Regions from separate parts of the Rhizobium sp. P2_G2 genome, predicted to be linked through region 3. Evidence: predicted binding sites of a transcription regulator. Region 3 holds the regulator's gene; each other region holds the start of a gene.
What was found. Region 3 encodes PhoB, which activates phosphate uptake and scavenging genes when phosphate is short. Its sites were predicted from a motif close to TGTCATNNANCTGTCAT; they were not measured.
Positions count from the first base shown of each region.

Region 1: AC1D06_RS27055 (acetoacetate decarboxylase) is a predicted target of PhoB. The motif match lies at 2,258-2,274, and genes of this name have one in related genera.
Region 2: phnF (phosphonate metabolism transcriptional regulator PhnF) is a predicted target of PhoB. The motif match lies at 5,353-5,369, and genes of this name have one in related genera.

Region 1 is NZ_JBFUFF010000051.1:43,274-46,887, reverse strand. Features, by position in the region: gene AC1D06_RS27060 (patatin-like phospholipase family protein) at 231-1,391, opposite strand; gene AC1D06_RS27055 (acetoacetate decarboxylase) at 1,403-2,143, opposite strand; gene AC1D06_RS27050 (3-hydroxybutyrate dehydrogenase) at 2,353-3,141, shown strand; gene AC1D06_RS27045 (GNAT family N-acetyltransferase) at 3,178-3,614, opposite strand, start outside.
Region 2 is NZ_JBFUFF010000008.1:70,884-79,246, reverse strand. Features, by position in the region: gene AC1D06_RS09475 (ABC transporter ATP-binding protein) at 1-760, shown strand, start outside; gene AC1D06_RS09470 (aldo/keto reductase) at 905-2,917, shown strand; gene AC1D06_RS09465 (AbrB family transcriptional regulator) at 2,939-4,051, opposite strand; gene AC1D06_RS09460 (hydrolase) at 4,048-4,617, opposite strand; gene AC1D06_RS09455 (TetR/AcrR family transcriptional regulator) at 4,724-5,320, shown strand; gene phnF (phosphonate metabolism transcriptional regulator PhnF) at 5,592-6,323, shown strand; gene AC1D06_RS09445 (carboxymuconolactone decarboxylase family protein) at 6,352-6,759, opposite strand; gene AC1D06_RS09440 (sugar ABC transporter ATP-binding protein) at 6,778-8,286, opposite strand; gene AC1D06_RS09435 (hypothetical protein) at 8,288-8,363, opposite strand, start outside.
Region 3 is NZ_JBFUFF010000002.1:32,720-41,082, reverse strand. Features, by position in the region: gene phoR (phosphate regulon sensor histidine kinase PhoR) at 1-275, shown strand, start outside; gene phoU (phosphate signaling complex protein PhoU) at 502-1,215, shown strand; gene phoB (phosphate regulon transcriptional regulator PhoB) at 1,370-2,053, shown strand; gene AC1D06_RS02495 (hypothetical protein) at 2,287-3,642, opposite strand; gene AC1D06_RS02490 (NAD(P)H-dependent flavin oxidoreductase) at 3,860-4,816, shown strand; tRNA gene AC1D06_RS02485 (tRNA-Thr) at 4,976-5,051, shown strand; gene AC1D06_RS02480 (HEPN domain-containing protein) at 5,352-5,954, opposite strand; gene AC1D06_RS02475 (ParA family protein) at 5,938-7,020, opposite strand; gene AC1D06_RS02470 (hypothetical protein) at 7,297-7,464, shown strand; gene AC1D06_RS02465 (sterol desaturase family protein) at 7,924-8,363, shown strand, end outside.

The DNA of each region.
Region 1 (3,614 bases), on a different contig from region 3:
ATCGGCCCGCAGGTTCGATCCACGCTTCCTTCCCACGGTCGGTCACCCTGCCGCAGTTGCGCTTCTCTTCGCTCGCCATGACCAGCTTACGGTGGGACTTCCACCCACAAGAATGCGCCCATGCTGGGCGCACAACGCAAATGGGGCACCGCAGTGCCCCAAACTCCCCTCATCCTGAGGCGCCCCATGACGCGAAGCGGAATGGGGCCTCGAAGGACCCCGCCCAAAAATCACACCGGGTCTTCGCGATGCAGGTCGTGGATCGCCACACCTTCGGCATTGGTGGGCGGCTCCAGCCATTGGCTGTGACGCAGCGTGCGCTTGGTGTCTTCCATCCCCATATCCCAATGCTCGCGCATCGACGTGCCGGAGAATTCGTAGTCCTTGGCGTGGCCTTCGTAATTCTTGTGCTGGTAGATGAGGTGGACGATATTGACGACGCCGGCCTTGGAATAATCCTCGATCAGCGTCAGTTCGTCGGCTGACAACTGCTCGCGCGGCACGCGCTGCAGGGCGTGCAACAGCTTCATCTTCATGCCGTGGATGCGTTTGAAGTTATCCGTGTTCTGGCGCGTGCGGCTGGAATACATGATGTCCTTGTGGCGCGACAATACATCCGGCATCGAGCGCGGCAGCACGCCGCGAGCGGAAAACAGGTCGACCTGGAAAACCAGCGAGGAGCGATCCTCTTCCTGGTCGAGCAGGTATTGCAGCGGCGTGTTGGAGACGATGCCGCCATCCCAATAATATTCGCCCTCGATGCGGACCGGCGGCAGCGCCGGCGGCAGCGCGCCCGATGCCATGATGTGCTCCGGTTCGATGCGGATTTTGTCGGTGTCGAAATAGAGGAAGTTGCCGGTTCGGACGTTGACCGCGCCAACGCTGAAGCGCTTCTTGCCATCGTTGAGGACATTAAAGTCGATCAGGTCGAGCAGCGTCTGGCGCAGTTCGGCACTGTCATAGAAGCTCGTGGCACCCTCGGCGCCGGCCAGCTGGAACCAGGGATTCTGGAAGCGCGGCTTGAAGAAGCCGGGCTGGCCCATGGTCATCGTCATCCAGGAGCTGGTGCGGTTGCGGATGTCGCGGAAGAAATCGCCTTCCGGCGTATAGGCCCAGATCTTGCGGCCGGAAATGATGTGCCAGAACTGTTCCAGCCGCTGCATGCGGCGGCTCGGCTCGTTGCCGGCGATGATCGCCGCATTGATCGCACCGATCGACACGCCGGACAGCCAGGTCGGCTCGATGCCGGCCTCGACCAGCGCCTGGTAGACGCCGGGCTGATAGGCGCCGAGCGCACCGCCGCCCTGGAAGACCAGAGCGACGCGGTCATACTGTTGGGCGATTTCGGCAGGCGTTGGCTTGAGAGATTTGCTGGTATTGCGTTCGAGCATGTGCCACTCCCTCACTTCGCCAGATAATCGTGGACGACTTCGCCGAGACCGAGCGTCAGGTCGGCGACGAAGTGGACAGCGGAGACGACTTCGACTACCGGCAGGCGAGCGACATCGGCCATGACATGCGGACGGAGATCCAACGCCGCCGGCGAGGTCCAGGCCTCCTTCAGGTCGATATCGGTCAGATAGTAGCGGACCAGTTCGCAGATGCGCGGCGTGGCGTCGACATGCGGGATGATCTTGATCAGGAAGTTCGGTTCCTTGAGCGCCTCGAGCAGCGGACCCTTTTCGATCGCCCGATGCTTGTAGCCCATAGTCCCGGTGGCGCAGAGCACGCTGCCATAATGCAGCGTGCCGACCACGACCTCGCCTTCGTTGACGATCTTGGGCGTGGCGAGTTTCTTCGGGAAGCCCCAGATCTCGCGGCCGCCGGCGATCGGCGCGTCGTCATCGAGGAACATCGAATGGACGTAGCCGCCCTTCTGGCCCTTATAGGTGACCGGGATCACCTGTCCGGTCTCGGTATAATCGCCGAAGCCGGTGGAGTCGGGCATGCGGATGAACTCATACTTCACCAGCGGCTCGTCGAATTCGAGCGGCTCCGGCACGACAGCTTCAAGCGCCTCGCGCGTCGTGCGGTAGGTGATGATGACATATTCGCGATCGAAGAAACGATAAGGGCCGGGCGGATAGGAGGGATTGGTCAGCGGCATTGCGTAGGCGTGTTTCAGGATATCGTCAGCCTTCATCTTCGATCCCCATCGGTGTGGTTGGAAGGATATTGCATAGCAGCATGACGTGGACGTGTCAGCGTCCGGATTCAAAGGCGCGCCAAAAGCGCGCAGGGGCTGGTTATTTCTTATTGTAATCAAAGCGACATGAGAGAATGCAAATGTACGAATTATTTCGGCAGTCTCGCCGTCTCCTCTCCGTCTCTTAGCACATGCGGGAAAAGCTCATGGGTTCTCTCATTTCCAAGAATGCACTCGTCACTGGCTCCACCAGCGGCATCGGCCTTGCCATCGCCCGCGCTTTTGCCGCTGAAGGCTCCAACGTCACCATCAACGGCCTGGGCGATGCTGCCGCGATCGAGGCGGAGCGCGCGGCGATCGAAAAGGATTTCGGCGTCAAGTGCCGCTATTCCGCCGCCAATATGATGGACGGCGCGGAAGTCACGGCGATGGTCAAGGATGCGGAAGCCGCCTTCGGCACGCTCGACATCCTGGTCAACAATGCCGGCATCCAGTTCGTCTCGCCGATCGAAGACTTTCCTGACGACAAATGGGAAGCGATCATCCGCATCAACCTGCTTGCAGCCTTCTACGCCATCAAGGCCGCCATTCCAGGCATGAAGGCGCGCAAATGGGGCCGCATCATCAACACCGCCTCGGCGCATGCGCTGGTCGCCTCGCCGTTCAAGTCGGCCTATGTCTCGGCCAAGCACGGCATTGCCGGCCTGACCAAGACCGTGGCGCTGGAAGCTGCCCGCGACGGCATCACCTGCAACGCCATCGCCCCTGGCTATGTCTGGACGCCTCTGGTCGAGAAGCAAATCCCGGACACGATGAAGGCGCGCAACATGACCGAGGAACAGGTCAAGCACGACGTGCTGCTCGCTGCCCAGCCGACCAAGGAATTCGTCACCGTCGAGGAAATCGCCGCCGTGGCGCTGTTCCTCTGCACAGATGGCGCCAAGCAGATCACCGGCGTGACGCTGCCGGTCGACGGCGGCTGGACCGCCGAGTAATCGCCACCGACTGAGAGCGTCGCGACGGCGCAGTGCTCAGGCGCTCAGCATCGGGGCAAAGCGCGGATGAAACCGCGCCATGTGCAGGCTGCTCGAATAATGGCCTGCACTAAAGAGATCGTAGCGCGCCTCACCCTCGATCTCGAATCCATGCTTCTTATAGAGGTGGATGGCGCGCTCGTTTGTCGACGCGACCGCCAGCTCGACGCGCATCAGATTCAGCCAATTGTCCGCCATATTGAGCATTTCACTCATCAGCGCATGGCCGACGCCACGGCCCTGGAAGTCCGGATGGACGGAGATGCCGAAGCTCGCGACGTGCTTGCGGCGCGGCGTGTGGTTCATGATCATGCCGAGATGGCCGACCGCCCTGCCCTCGATTTCCGCGACCAGTTCGACACCGCCGGGATCGCGGGACTTGTAGAAATTCTGCCAAAAGGCGGCATCGCGATGCGGGATCTGGCCGGTATTTG
Region 2 (8,363 bases), on a different contig from region 3:
CGAAAAGCGAGTCATGGCCGCAGCCAAGATCCTCGAACTTGAACCTTTGCTGGAGCGCCGGCCGAAGGCGCTCTCCGGCGGCCAGCGCCAGCGCGTTGCCATCGGCCGCGCCATCGTTCGCCAGCCCGAAGTCTTCCTGTTCGACGAACCGCTTTCCAACCTCGATGCCGAACTGCGCGTCCATATGCGCGTCGAGATCGCCCGGTTGCACAAGGAACTCAAGGTGACGACCATCTATGTCACCCATGACCAGGTCGAGGCGATGACGCTGGCCGACAAGATCGTCGTGCTGCGTTCAGGGATCGTGGAACAGGTCGGCGCGCCGCTGGAACTCTATGACGACCCGGCCAACCAGTTCGTCGCCGGCTTTATCGGCTCGCCGAAGATGAATTTTCTCGCCGCCGAAGTGGCGGAGACGAGCACCAGCCAGGTAACGGTCACGCTGACGAGCCAACGGGACGTGCGGCTGACTCTGCCCGTTTCAGCAGCCGTCGGCAAAGGCGACAAGGTCACGATCGGCATCCGCCCGGAACGCTTCGTCGAGGCCGGCCAGGGTGATGCGGATCTGGCGGTCGATGTCGACGTTGCCGAACATCTCGGCAGCACCAGCTATATCTACGCCCATATCGGATCCGGCGAACGGATCATCATCGAACGCGAGGAATCGCGCTCGATATCGAGCAAGCAGGATCGGCTGACCGTCGGCATCCCGGCGAAGAACTGTTTCCTGTTCGACAGCAACGAGAAGCGCCTGCGCTAAGCAGGTTCCGGAAAAGTGTTCCACGGTTTTCCGACAAGAACCTGCGACAAAACAAGGGGCTAAGCGGATGAATCGTTGGCTTGCCAACGAAAGTCGGCTTAGTCTCCCCGCCGCTTCTCCTGTTTCATCACGAAAGGAGTTGCCATGTCCGACAACAAGAAGATTCGCTGGGGCATTATCGGCCCCGGCACCATCGCGCGCACCTTCGCGGATGGGATCGCCCATTCCGCCACCGGCGTTCTGGCGGCCATCGCCAGCCGCGATCCGAACAAGCCCGGCCTGGCAGAGGGTTTCCCCGGCGCCCACATCCTCGACGGCTATGATGCGCTGCTGAGAGACCCAGAAATCGACGCAGTCTATATTGCCACGCCGCATCCCTCGCATGCCGAATGGGCGATCAAGACGGTGCGCGCCGGCAAGCATGTCCTGGTCGAAAAGCCGATCGCGCTGTCCGCCTTCGACGCCGCTGCCATCTATCACGAAGCAAAGAAAGCCGGCGTGTTCTGCGGCGAGGCCTATATGTACCGCCTGCATCCGCAGACGGCGAAGATCGTCGAACTGGTGAAATCCGGCGCTGTGGGTGAAGTTCGCCTCATTCGGTCGAGCTTCGGCTTCAACATGGGCACGGTGAAGCCTGAACACCGCCTGTTCTCACAAGCGACGGCCGGCGGCGGCATTCTCGATGTCGGCGGCTATCCTGTCTCGATGGTGCGGCTGATCGCCGGTGCCGTCGATGGCAAGCCCTTCCTCGATCCGATGACGGTGCACGGCATCGCCCAGCTCGGCCAGACCGGCGCCGACGAATGGGCCTCGGCAGTCCTGAAGTTCCCCAACGGCATCATTGCCGAAGTCTCCTGCTCCATCATGGCGCAGCAGGATAATACGCTCAGAATCATCGGCTCCGATGGCCGCATAGAGGTCAAGGATTTCTGGTTCGCTTCCGGCCATAAGGGCGGTACCGGCACGATCCGGATCATCAAGCCGGATGGCGCGGAAGAGGTGGTCGAGGTCGCCGAACCCGGCTGGCTCTATGCTTTCGAGGCCGATGCCGTTGGCCGCGCCATCGCGGCGGGACAGACCGAATTCACGTCACCTGGCACGGATCATGCCGATTCTTTGGGGACCATGCGGGTTCTCGACAAGTGGCGCGCCGATGCCGGTCTTGAATACGAGGTCGAGAAGCCGGCCACGCGCACCGTCAATATCGCCGGCGCGCCGGTTAAGCCCGGCAATGCTCTACCGCGTCGCTCCATCCCCGGCCTGGCGAAACAGGGTTCGGTCGCCGCACTCGGTTTCGAATTCTTCCCGAATTTTGTCTCCGCCTCGCTGACCATGGACGCCTTCTACGAAGCCGGCGGCAATATCTTCGACACCGCCTGGATCTATGCCAGCGGTAAGACAGAATCGATCTTCGGCGACTGGCATACGAGCCGCAAGGTGCCGCGCGAAGACATCATCCTGATCGGCAAGGGCGTGCATTCGCCGCTCTGCTATCCCGACCGGATCGGCAAGCAGCTCAGCGAAAGCCTTGGCCGGCTGAAGACCGACTATATCGACGTCTACTTCATGCATCGCGACAATCCGGAAATCCCGGTCGGCGAATTCGTCGATGCCATGGACGCAGAGGTGAAAGCGGGCCGTATCCGCGGCATTTTCGGCGGCTCGAACTGGACGCGCGAACGCATGGGCGAGGCGATCGCCTATGCCAAAAAGAACGGCAAGACCGCTCCGGGCGCTCTCTCCAACAATTTCGCGCTGGCCGAGATGCAGGACCCGATCTGGGCCGGCTGCGTCGCCGCCTCCGACGATGCCTGGAAAGTCTGGCTGAACGAAACGCAGATCACCAACTTTGCCTGGTCGAGCCAGGGCCGCGGTTTCTTCACCGACCGCGCCGGCCGCGACAAGCATGACGATGAGGAAATCGTCCGCTGCTGGTATTCGGAAAAGAATTTCGAACGCCGCGACCGGGCGATCGAACTGGCGGCCAAGCTCGGCCGCCATCCGATCCACGTCGCGCTCGCCTATGTCCTGGCGCAGCCCTTCCCGGTGATCCCGCTGATCGGCCCGCGCAACCTGACGGAGCTCGAGGACAGTCTCTCTGCGCTGGACATCAAGCTGACCCCGGAGCAGGTACGCTGGCTCGAAAGCGGGCAATAAGAAACGAGAGCCGGCGGTGCACTACTCCGCCGGCAGTTGGCTTGGGGCGGGCGCTATCGGCTCGTCCCGCAGCTTCGACCATTTGACGATGGCACGGGCAATGAGGGGGCCGGTCAGTAGGATGGCGAAGAGCCGCATCAGTTGCATCGCCATGATGAACGGCACGTCGACGGGCGTTGACGTGGCAATGATCGCCACCGAATCCGCCCCGCCCGGGCTGGTCGCCAGATAGGCAGTCAGCGGATCGACGCCCATGACCTCGACGAGGATCGCCGCAAAGCCACAGCAGATCGTGATCAGAATGACGATCGAGCCGAGCACACGTGGCAGCGCCCTTGCTGCGTGGTGAAGGATGGCCCGGGTGAAGCGCAGGCCGATATTCCAGCCGATGAAGGCATAGCTGATCGCAAGCAGCCAAGGCGGCAACTCGATCTGGATCAGGCCGAGCGTCTGCAGCGCCAGCCCAAGCATCATCGGCAGCAGGAAAATCCCCGCCTGCAGCTTCATCACCTGCGAAAAGACGATTGAGAACACGATGAGCGCAATCGTCTCGATCATCGGCACCACGGCAATCGGCGGAAACCAGATGATTGCCGGCGGCGCAGCACCGCTGGCACTGACCCAGATGCGTGAGACCGCTGTGGCGGCGACCGCAACGCAGACGACGCGCAGATATTGCATGAAGGCGACAAGCCGCATGTCGGCGCCGAAGGATTCGGCCATGATCGACATCGCCGACGCGCCGCCGGGCATGGAGGCCCAGATCGCCGTTGTGCCGGGCAGAACTTGGAGCTTGGCGAGCAGATAGCCGAGCGAGGCGCCGGCGGCGATCACCGAGATCACACCGCCCAGGAAGATCGGCCAGTCCTTGCCCACTTCCGTGAGGATGGAGAGAGGGATGGACTGTGCGATCAGGCAGCCCACCAGCGCCTGCGAGAAGGCCGTCACCAGCTTCGGCACCTTCACCGTTTTTTCCGCTGCGGAAAACAAAATACCCGCCAGCATTGGCCCGAGCAGCAAGGCCGCCGGCAGGCGCAGAAATTCCAGCGCGGCGACGAATGCAGCCGAGAGAAAGAAGAGCCCGGACCATCGAAAAGCAATGGTCCGAGTGCTTGGTTGGGCAGAGGTCGTCATGATGCCGGGAATTGAATGTTCTCACTCTTTATCACACGCGATATGCGCGGAAAGATAGTGGTAAAGGCGAAATTATGCGCCTCGTCGCTCGGTCCGGCGCAGAGGTCTTCGACGATCTGCAGATCATAGCCATGCTCCCAGGCCGCGCGGGCGGTGGATTCGACGCCGATATTGGTGGAAATGCCGCCGAGCACGATGGTGTTGATGCCGCGCCGGCGCAGCTGAAGGTCGAGATCGGTGCCATGGAAGGCGCCCCATTGCCGTTTGTGGATCTTGAGATCGCCCTTGCCTTCGATGCCTTCGACAAGATCCGACCATCCGTCCGGCAGGCCGCCCGGCGGAAGCTGCATCGGCTGGTCGACATTGCGCGACGGCATGTCGGCATAGTCCTTGGCGAAGTTGACGAACACCAGGGCAACGAGCGCGCCGGCGGCACGGAATTTCTCGGCGGTTGGAATGGCATTGGCGACCACCTCCGCGCCCAGGCGCGGGCGGATTTGCGGATTGCTGGCGACGCCGTTCTGCAGATCAATGAGAACGAGGGCCGTGGTCTTGGGATCAAGCATGGGAATGCCTCTTGAGACAGGATTGCAACGGAGAGATGACGGGAGAGATCTGTCGTGTTATGTGAGGATAGACTCGCAAAACAGATAGTTGAGGATATCCTCGCAAATGTCAACAGTGATATCAGCCGTGGCGCCGAAAAGGGCGAGAGGCCGCCTGCGCGTCGATGCCATCATGCAGTCTGGCGCCGAACTTTTCGCCGAAAAGGGCTATGATGCAGCGACGATGACGGAGATCGCAGCCCGCTCCGGCACCGCGATCGGCTCGCTCTACCGCTTCTTCCCGACCAAGGAGACGCTCGCCGACGCCTTGATCATGCGTTACGCCGAAAAGCTGTTCGAAGGGCTCGACGAAATCATCAGCGACAGCCATCAGCTTTTCGGCGAACAGCTTGCCAACCGCTTCATCGACCTGATGATCGCGCTGCGCGGCGACCGTGCCGTGGCCGTATCGCTGGTCGATCATCAGGAGGATGCCTCCGGCCGCCGTGGCGCGCTGCGCAACGGCTCGATCGAGCGGATCGCCAAGGCTTTGAAAGCGCAAAACAATCGCCTCGCCGAGGAGCATGCGACGGCGATGGGCTCGGTGATCCTGCACCTGCTGAAATCAGTTCCCCCCCTTGCCGACAAGGGCGGGGCGGATGCGGAGAGGCAGATTGCAGAGGTGCGCAAGATGGCCGGCGCCTATATTGTGGCCGCCGCATAATTCCTCCAGTCGTCCGGACGAATTCATATGGTTGTCATGGAACCGTCGTATGTGCTTCGCCATAACTTAAAGGGCAGGCATTCGTCTTTGGTACCAAAATCCCTCCCCGCAAGGGAGAGGGGCTTAACTTGCGGCTCCGCCGTGCCCTGATTGAGGCAAGGAGAGTGCCGCGAGTCTTCTCCCCCTTGTGGGAGAGATGGCCGCCCTTCGATGAACTCAGGAGGCCAGAGAGGGCCTTTCCATAGGCGATTGCCCCGGCATGGAGGGCGAGATGACAGCAGAAATCGACCGTGAAGCCGGCAGCACGCTCTGGCACCAGATCGCCGAACTGTTGGCAAACGAGATCGAATCCGGCGCCCTGCGACCCGGCCAGCAATTGCCGACCGAGACCAAGCTGATGCAGCGCTTTAATGTCAGCCGTTTTACCATCCGGCAGACCATCGCCCATCTCGAGGCGCGTGGTCTGGTGCGCGCCGAACAGGGTCGCGGCACCTTCGTGCACAAGGGCATGCTGGACTATCCGCTCTCGAAGAAGACCCGGTTTTCCAAGAACCTGATCGAACAGGGTTTCGAGCCCGGCGGTGAATTGCTGGTGCATGAAATCATCCCGGCGCCGCGGCATGTCGTGGTTCGGCTGAGGCTGCCGCTCGGCGCCGCCGTTATCCATCGCGTCGTCGTGTCGACCGCTGACGGCATTCCAGTAGAGATCGGTGATTCCTATTATCCAGCGGCGCGCTTTCCCGATTTCGACAAGGCACGCGAATGTTTTCCGACCGTGACCGCGGCGTTCGCCACCTACGGCATCCGCGACTATGACAGACTGGTCACAGAGATAGAGGCACGCTTGCCGACCGCCGACGAAGCCCGCCTGCTACGCCAGCCGAAGTCGACGCCGGTGCTGATCGTCCGCAAAGTCGACATCGACCAGAACGGCATGCCCTTCAATTATGGCGAAACGGTCTGGTCGTCGGAGCGGGTGACCTTCACGGTTGGCAAGGACTGAAACGGCTCGCTCTACTCTAGTACCAAATTCAACCTACCTGGAATTCCGGATCGACGGGAATCTGCATCGCCGTGACCAGATGATTGGTCTGGGCGGCCAGCCCGATCACAGCCAGCAGTTCGGCATGCTGCGCATCCGTCATGCCGCGGCCTCGTGCGGCGGCGGTGTGGGAATGGACGCAATAGCTGCAGGAATTGGCGGTCGAGACGGCGATATAGATCATCTCGCGGGTCAGCGGATCGAGCGCGCCTTCCGTCGCCATCACCGCTTTCAGCCCTTCCCAGGTGCGCTTGAGCAGCGGCGGGTCATTCGCCAGCCCACGCCAGAAATTGTTGACGAAATCGGATTTGCGCGTGGCGCGGATATCGTCAAATACCGCCTTGGCCGCAGGAGTGGCATCGATCTCAATGTCGGTCAGGAGTTTTACGGTGGACATGGCTATTCCTTCTCGCAGCTAGTGAACTGCCGCATACATGATCTTCTCTTCCGTCGATTCCGTCGGCGAGAATTCTTCGACGATCCGCCCCTGCCGGCAGACCAGAATGCGATCCGACAGGTTCATGATCTCTGGCAGATAGGAGGAAATCACCACCACCGCCAGCCCCTGGTCCGCCAGTCCATTGATGATCTGGTGGATTTCGGCGATGGCGCCGACATCGACGCCACGCGTCGGCTCATCGAAGATGACGAGGCGCGGCTTCTGCACTAGCCCTTTGCCGATCACCACTTTCTGCTGGTTGCCGCCGGAAAGTTCGACGACCCGGGCATTGTCGTTGATGGCGCGGATATTGAGCGCCTTCGACCATTCGGCCGAGAGCGCATGCATCTCCTTGACGCTCATGACCGTGCTTTTCTCGCGACCGGCCGCCAGAAGACCGCCGAACAGGTTCTCGGCGATCGACATGGTCTCGAAAAAGCCTTCGCTCTTGCGATCCTCGGTGACATAGACGATGCCGTCACCCACCGCCTCGCGCGGCACGTAATAGCGCACCGGCTTGTCGTCGAGCTCGATCGTACCGCCACGGTTGAAGTCGCGCTTATAGATGCCTGCGACCACCTTGAAGGTCTCGGTGCGGCCCGAGCCGATCAGGCCGAAGACGCCGGTGATCTGGCCCTCGAAAATCGAAAAGGAATTGTTGCGCACGACATTGCTCATCGAAATGTCCTGCACCGACAGCACCTTCTTGCCCGGCTTCCGGATCGTGGAGGCATCGCGTTGGCGGTAGAGCGCGCCCGACAGCGTGCGGCCGACCATGGCGGCGATGATCTTTTCCCGGTCGAAATCCGCGGTCGGCCCGGATGCCACCAGTTCGCCGTCGCGCAGAATGGTGATCCGGTCGGACAGCAGCAGCGCCTCTTCCAGCGCATGGCTGATGAAGACGATCGACACGCCGCGCGCTTTCAGCCGGCGAACCAGCGCAAAGAAATGCCGCTTCTCCTCCGGCGTCAATGTCGCCGTCGGCTCGTCGAAAATGATGATCTCGGCATTGTGCTGGACGGCGCGGGCAATCTCGACCATCTGCTTCTTCGCCGCCCCAAGCGTTTCGACCATGGCCGTCGGATCGACCGGGAAATTCAGCGACTGCAGGAATTGCTGAGCCGAAATATAGATGCCGCGCAGCCGATTGAGGAAAGCTTCTGAGCCAAGATAGAGATTCTGCGCCACCGTCATCGACGGCACCAAGCTGGTTTCCTGAAACACCATGGCAATGCCGGCGTTGAGCGCCGCATGCGGCGTCGCGTAGGCAATCTCCTTGTCATGGTGGAACATCTTTCCCGACGTCATCTCAACCACGCCGGCAATGATTTTCGTCAGCGTCGACTTGCCGGCGCCGTTTTCGCCAAGCAGCGCATGGATCTCGCCCTTGCGCAGATCGAAGCTGACACTCTTGACGGCTGGGACACCGCGATAGGCTTTGGTGACGTTTTCGAGGCGGATGATGATGTCGCTGTTATCGCTCATCTCATGCCCCCTTGTTCAAGTCGATGGACAGAACGCAGTTGCCGCCCTTGGACGCGGCGTAACATCTGATGTCCCCG
Region 3 (8,363 bases):
ACGGCCAGGAGGGCAAGATCGTCGACGTGACGCTGATCGAAAAGCCGCGCCAGCCGATCGAGGTCAGTGTCATCGACTACGGTCCCGGCATTCCCGAAGACCAGGTCCCGCGCCTGACCGAACGCTTCTATCGCGTCAATGTCGAGAGCAGTCGCTCGAAGAAGGGCACCGGCCTCGGATTGGCAATCGTCAAGCACATCCTGACGCGGCACCGCGCCCGCCTGCTCATCCGATCGGAACTCGGCCGCGGCAGCACATTCACCGTGCGCTTCTGACAAAAACGCAGCAATCCCTCCGGCTCGACCGAAAGGATTGACTTTTCAGCACTTTAGTCTGTCATAAATCTTTCGTGACTTTGACATAAAACCCTGGCGTAAAGCGGCTAATGAAAACTTGGCCGACCCTATGTTCCTTGCCAACCCGGATAACCGGCGGCCCAGGACATAGGGGCCGCTTCGGCCGATCCAAAACCGCGCCGGCCGCCCGCCGGTTGGAGGACTATTGATGACCGCACACATCTATTCCGCCTTTGACGAGGAGCTGGCCAACCTTTCCCGCCGCATCGCCGAAATGGGCGGCATGGCCGAGCAGATGGTTTCCGACTCGGTCAAGGCGCTGGTCACGTCGGACTCGGCGCTGGCGCAGCGCGTGATCTCGGAAGACGTGATCATGGACCAGACCGAGCGCGATATCGGCGACAGCGCCATCCTGATGATCGCCAAGCGCCAGCCGGTGGCGTCGGACCTGCGCGAGATCGTCGGTTCGATCCGCATCGCCGCCGATCTCGAACGCGTCGGCGATCTCGGCAAATCCAACGCCAAGCGCGTCATTGCCGTGCAGACCACCGGCATTCCGCGGCCGCTCGCCCGCGGCATCGAACATCTCTCCGAACTGGCGCTGACCCAGCTCAAGGACGTGCTCGACGTCTATGCCACCCGCTCGGCGGAAAAGGCCGAGGTGATCCGCCAGCGCGATGGCGAGATCGACGCCGTCTATACCTCGCTGTTCCGCGAAATGCTCACCTACATGATGGAAGACCCGCGCAACATCACGCCCTGCACGCATCTCCTGTTCTGCGCCAAGAACATCGAGCGCATCGGCGACCATGCGACCAATATCGCGGAAACCATCTACTACATGAAGACGGGCGAACAGCCGACCGGCGAACGCGTCAAGGAAGACAATACGGCTTCCGTGGTGCAGCCGGGCCAGTGATGCCGATTGCGCATTTCGGCCAGCTGCCGCCAATGGCGTCCCTGGCCGCCGATCATCAGCGCCGGCATCGGACGAGACTATGCCGGTAGTAACAATCGCAGCCGCCTGGGCGCGGGGCACGCGCCAGGCGTGATTGCCGACGGAGCAGAGTACCATGCAGCCGAGAATTATGGTTGTGGAAGACGAGGAAGCGCTGGGCACGCTGCTCAGCTACAACCTCGAAGCAGAGGGATATGACGTCGAGGTGATCCCGCGCGGCGACGAGGCGGATATCCGCCTGCAGGAGCGCGTCCCGGACCTGTTGCTGCTCGACTGGATGCTGCCCGGCGTGTCCGGCATCGAATTGTGCCGTCGGCTCAGGATGCGCCCCGAAACCGAGCGCCTGCCGGTGATCATGCTCACCGCCCGCGGCGAGGAAAGCGAGCGCGTCCGCGGCCTGTCGACCGGCGCCGACGACTATGTCGTCAAACCGTTCTCGACCCCGGAACTGATGGCCCGCATCAAGGCCATGCTGCGCCGGGTGCGGCCCAACGCCATTTCCTCGATCCTCAAATGCGGCGATGTCGAGCTCGACCGCGAAACCTACCGCGTCCACCGCCGCTCCCGCGAAATCCGCCTCGGACCGACGGAATTCAAGCTGCTGGAATTCTTCATGTCGTCGCCGGGCCGGGTGTTCTCCCGCTCGCAACTGCTCGACGGCGTCTGGGGCCACGACATCTATGTCGACGAACGCACCGTCGACGTCCATGTCGGGCGGTTGCGCAAGGCGCTCAATCTGTCGAACATGCCGGATGTGATCCGCACCGTGCGCGGTGCGGGGTATGCGATGGAAGTGTGATTGGCCGTTCGCTTCGTTGGCGTTTGCGGTTCACCCCCCTCTGTCCTGCCGGACATCTCCCCCTCAAGGGGGGAGATTGGCAAGAGGCTTGCTCACCGCTCCACATCGCCAACGAAGAGTGAATTCACGATGGGAATTTGGGGCAGCAAGAGCGCCCCATCCAATCTCCCCCCTTGAGGGGGAGATGTCCGGCAGGACAGAGGGGGGTGGCGCCAGGCGCCATTGCTTTCAGCTCAAGCCCCCGGCCCAATCCTGATCCCATAAAGCCGGATCGCCCGCCCCTGCCCAGTCAGATCACTGTTGATGATCACAAACCCCGGCTCGTTCGGCGCCTGCTTGCCATCAAACTTCACCTGGATCAGCTCATCCACCCGCTCATTGGAGATCGTGAACCGATGCCGCCCGCAATCGCCGAGGCTGGCGAAGGCGCATTGGATATAGATCTGCGACGGTTTGTCGCCATCGGCGCGTAGCGTCACAGCCAGCGTCGAGGTCTTGCCCGCAAGATTCTTCAGCACATCGGCCGGCACCTCGATCCGCACTTCGCCATCCTGGTCCGGCGCATTCGAGATGATCATGATCGCCTTGCCGTCGCTGTCGGTGACGTCGCTGACCTTGGCCTGCGACGCCGGCTTGACCGCACTGGTGTCGCCGGGCTTGAGCACGCTCACCCAATCGCCGGAAAAGCCGCGCAGCGGATCGAGCGGGGTTTTCAGCGGCACCTTCGGATCGAAATCCTCGCTCTGCAATTGCTTGGGGATGAAATCGAAATCGCCGCCGCCATGCATGGCCGCACCGATCATGCCGGTCGCATAGGCCCACCAGGCACCGAAGCCGATGACGCCCAGCAGCACGCAATAGACGAACAGCGACACGATCCAGGAGCCGCGCCGGCGTCGCGCGGCACGCTTCTGCGGCGCCACCTTGCGCCCTTCCGGCGTCGAAGGCTCGGCCCAGGCCGGATCCTCTTCCTCATGCCGGATATTTTGCGCCCGTCCCTTGCCGCGCGCTTCGGCGACCAAAGGTGCGTCGATCACCGGTTCGACCCGCCGCGTTCTTGCGCCGGCTTTGGACGGTGCGCGCTCATCGCGGGTGGCCGAAAAATCGGAAAACGCGCCGTCTTCCTCGATCTCCGGCGGTATCGCGCGCGCCACGACCGGCTCCGCCATGGGCGTGACCGGCTGCGCCGCCTGGCGCACCGGCTCGACAATCGGCGGCTCGCGCCGTGAAGGCTGAGCCGGCTCAGGCCAGGCCGACGGCGGCGCATCGACGAACCGCTCCGGCGCCGGCGGCGCGATATCGGGCTCAGGCACCGCCTCCGGCGGCTCGAACGGCGTGTTCTCGATGAAAATCTTGTCGAGCCGCGCCGACATGCGCAGCTTTTCGAGTTCTTCGTCCTCGATCGCGCGGATGGTGAATTCCAGCCGCTGCCGCTGCCGCTCGATCACCGTCATGTCGTGGATGTCCTGCTTGCGCAGGCCGGCATCGAGTGCATTGCGCGCCGACTGATAGATACGCGCGCGTATTTCCGGATTGGACCTTTCGGCCCTGTCCAGAGCGTTGCGGATCGCCTGTTCCAGTCCACTCACGCTTTAAAATACCTCGATACGCGGGACATTCTCATTATGACCCTTGGGTAATCATTCGCCAGCACCTTTTCAAGTTCCGAGCCGAATGCCTCCCCCGCTAATATCGGCTTTGCAGCCAAAAAATGGCGGTCTGACGCACGCGACGAAAATACAAGGTTGAACAAACCATCTTTCCAGGGATAGGCTGCCGCCAACTTAGCGCATTCCGGACCTTATCATGCTCCCCGCCATTCTCCGCGACGATCTCAGGCTGCCGCTGGTCGCCGCACCCATGTTCATCATCTCGCATCCGGAACTGGTGATCGCCCAGTGCAAGGCCGGCATTGTCGGCTCGTTTCCGGCGCTCAATGCGCGGCCGGAAAGCCAGCTCGACGAATGGCTGGCCGAAATCACCGAGGCGCTCGCCGCCCACAATGCCAAGGGCGAGGGCCGCCGGGCCGCCCCCTTCGCCGTCAACCAGATCGTCCATGCCACCAACAAGCGGCTGGAGCACGATCTCGGCCTCTGCGTCAAATACAAGGTGCCGATCGTCATCTCCTCGCTCGGCGCCGTGCCCGAGGTCAATGCCGCCATCCATTCCTATGGCGGTGTGGTGCTGCATGACGTGATCAACAACCGCCACGCCAATTCCGCGATCCGCAAGGGCGCCGACGGCCTGATCGCCGTAGCCGCCGGCGCCGGCGGCCATGCCGGCCGGCTCTCGCCCTTCGCCCTGGTGCAGGAAATCCGCGAGTGGTTCGACGGCCCGCTGCTGCTCTCCGGCGCCATCGCCAATGGCGGCGCCATCCTCGCCGCCCGCGCCATGGGCGCCGACCTGGCCTATATCGGCACCCCCTTCATCGCCACGCCCGAAGCCCGCGCCACCGACGCCTACAAGCAGATGATTGTCGCCAGCCGCGCCGAAGACGTCGTCTATTCCAGCTATTTCACCGGCATCCACGGCAATTACCTCAAGGGCTCGATCGAAGCCGCCGGCCTCGACCCGGCCAACCTGCCCGAAGCCGATCCCACAAAGATGGATTTCGAAAAAGCCACATCCGGCCCGAAAGCCTGGAAGGACATCTGGGGCTCCGGCCAGGGCATCGCCGCCGTCAAGGCGATCGAACCGGTCGAGACGCTGATCACCCGCCTCGAAGCCGAATACCACGCCGCTAAGGCTCGCATCTGCGGCTGATCCGCCGAACACGACCGCGTTTCCCGGCGGAGCTTGCCGCAGGCTGGCCCGATCGCGCAAAAATGCGGAAATGGCGTCATTCCGACTTGCAATCGTGAGCTTTTGCCTTTATCAGCCCCTCCGGAATATCCGAGCCGGTCCAACCGGTGCATTGGATTTGCCGCTTTAGCTCAGTCGGTAGAGCACATCATTCGTAATGATGGGGTCCTCGGTTCGATTCCGGGAAGCGGCACCACTTAACTATCTGTTTTTAAATACTTTTATCAAGTTGTGTCCTTAGGGCGCGCTCGACAAACTCGAATGTGTCGGCACAAAATCGGCACGCCTCTTGATTTAGAGGAAGCAAACTTATTCACAGATATTTGGAGACTCGACCACCACGACCTGATGCCGCAGGCATTTCAGGCCGTGTCCGCAGCCATGGGCTCGCCAACACGAATTGCGTCACACAAAGTCCAAGTCGGCAACATCACTGGTAAGGGCGACGAATGCGTCTGGAAAACCATATGTCGCTCCCGAAAGGCGACACGGCCTATCAGACCGCAATCCTCTCAATTGCCTCCACAAGAGCCACCAAGTACCTGATGACTTCCTGTGCGTCAGCAAGCTCCGCAGGCGTTCTCGCTCCTGTGGTCAAGTCCATGTCCGCATTGTGTGCAATCAGGTGCCGCCGCGCGGTAATGTTGTTCAACTTCGCTCTGGCGTCCTTTTTTGGCAGACCGACGGCCTGCGCGATCGCTGTCCACTTGTTGGGTTCCGTCCAAAAATACGACAAGCCATCAGCAACGCCATCCGCACCTTGAAAGCTCTTCATTCGCACAGCCTGGGTGATCGAGTGATGAAAGACAACCACGGCTTGAACCGCATTCTGCGACACGAATTGAGTGGCGCTGGAAAGCGGTATCTTTTCGTTTTGCAACTTGTCGGTCTGAGCATGGCCATTGGCAAATCGCTTGGTAGTTTCTTCGATAACGAGTTCAGTGATGTAGTGTTCGAATGCGGATACCGCCGCGATCCAAACGAAACGCAGGCCGAAACCGGCCGTATAGCCCTGACCTTTCAAATGATTGTAGATGGTTATCGCCTCTCTACACTCGGCAAGATTGAGGTCGAAACTTGCCTTAGCTGCACTTGGCATCGAGAAGGTTCACGATCTTATCAGCGATTGCATCGAAGATTCGGTCAAAATCACTGGCATTAGTTAGAGCTTGCGTCAGTACATTTCCGCCTAGGCCGTCGTCTTTTAAGTCACGCTCTGTGACGGCGAAGACTGGAAGCTCGCTATTTGTCGCGCTGTGTACCAATGATTGAAAATCTGGCAATCGCGCCAGCGCGTATATGCCGTCCTCCTCACCCTTCAATTCTGCCTTCCAGATCTCGTAGACATCTTCATAGCAATCGTCTTTGAAGAGCATCCCTGCCTTCCTGAGAATAGGAACTAGCGTGTCAGTTACCTTGGCGTCGATCGCCTTGATGCGTTCGTCGAACTTGCGTGCCGCCTTGCTGGCATGTTTGTTAAATCGAGCGTTGATGGTCCCAAGAAACTTGGGAGTGCTGTCGGTAAGCGGGTAATCGCTGTCGGCGAATTTGTCCGAGTTCGCACGCTTCCAGTTTACCCACCGTGTTAAATGTTCGCCGAGTGTTGAAATACCCATCAGTGAAAATGGATCTGGATTTGTAGGAACCACAAACGCATCACACGCCAGAAAGAAGTTCTGATTTATTGCGCCAAGGCCAGGGTTCAAATCAATTATCGTAAAGTCTATGCCGTGCCTGTCCTCTATTCTACTGATTAGGGCACTTAAGCTTCCCGGAAGATTCTTGAGAACTGAGAGAGTTCCGGCAGTCTCTTGAGCCAGACTTAGCTGTCCTTCGTATTTGGCTAGGTCGGCATGGCCAGGCAAGATGAAAAGGCTGCTATTTTTTGTAGCGGTTGGACAATCGAATGCCTCGATCGTTGTCGGCTTGCCTTCGAATACTGGCGATACTCCGTCTTTCACATTGCATAAGCGTGTATTTTCGTCTTCGTAATAATCGTAGAAGCGATCCGGGCCTAATGCCAGGGCGGTCAAGTTGACCTGCGAGTCCCCGTCCACGAGAAGAACCTTATAGTCGTACTCTGTCAGTTTCCAGCCTAGGTGGAAGGTGTCAACGGTTTTTCCTACCCCTCCCTTGTGGTTAAACATTGCAATCCGCTGCGCCATTATTCGCATCCTTTCCAACCCCCATCACTTGCGATGATTATAAGCATCAATTTTCTTTTCTTGCCACACCTGCCCTCATTGAGCCCGCCTGCGGCCGTGCGCGGTTCAAAGACCTCGCTGGGCCGCAACCTCTGGCGGAGCCAAAAGACAGGTGTGTGTGACAGCCGAGACCCCCTCCGGGGGTGCGCGCGCGATTTTTGAAAGCGCGCGCGGGCGAGAATTCCTGCAAGGAAGGCATGGGGGTGGCTCCTCTCCCGACAGCCGGAACACCATGGCATGAGCGCTCCGGTCGCACCGGAGGCGCGCCTCGGTGTACCAGCCTTCGCCTCAATACTGCTCGGCCGCATCACGACGCCAGTCCCGCTTGAAGGCGCGCGGGCGAAGAATTTCTGCAATGAGGGCATGGGTGTGGATCTTCTCTGGGTAGCCGAACACCAGCGATGAGCGAGCCGGTCGCACCGGAGGCGGTGCGATGGACACGCTCAACCCTCGTACTACTCGACTATCATCACGCGCCGGTTTCGCCGCGCCTTTCGCCGTAACGCAAGTGTATGCGATGTCGGATGTAAACGGCTGCTTGCGGGAGCAGGGAGCAGCATCGGGCTTTAGCGGGCGGCTTTCCGGTGTTCAAAAAACCCCTCCGAACGTAGCGAGGCGCGACGCCTGGTTTTTCAGCACTTTTCGTGATCTCATTCGATGTTCATTAAACGCTGCCCCTACCCACTGTGCTAGCCCGAACACGCCCTTCGTCCAATTTTCCTAAACACCCCTCAATCCCCATATTGCCGATTGCGACCCGCCCCACTCTATGTTCAATACTATCTTCGCAAAGAGACCGGGTCATTCCACACATCGTGCGGCACTTCTCGGGCAGGTGTCGCGGCAAAGCAGCAAGCAGGGTCCATGAAGCAGCCGCTCAACAAGACGTCCAATCGGGTTGCCTATTTTGCCGATTTCATCGTCTATCCAGTCGTGGTCGTCGCGCTGGTTGCAGCCTATTTCCTCCACTATGACGGGCGGCCGTGGGCTTGGCTGGCAATGATTGCGGTCGGCGGTTTCGTCTGGACATTGGTGGAATACATTATCCACCGCGCGGTCCTGCACCATGTCGTTTATTTCCGCAACCTGCATGACCAGCATCACAGCACACCGACGGAGCTGATCGATACCCCCGTCTGGATGAGCTTCTCCTTCATGGCGCTCGGCGTGCTGCTGCCGTCATGGCTGACCTTCGGTTTCGGTGCTGCCTCGGGTTTCACCATCGGCATGACGCTCGGCTACCTGACCTATGGCCTGATGCACCACGCCATGCATCACTGGCGCATCCCGCACGACACCTATCT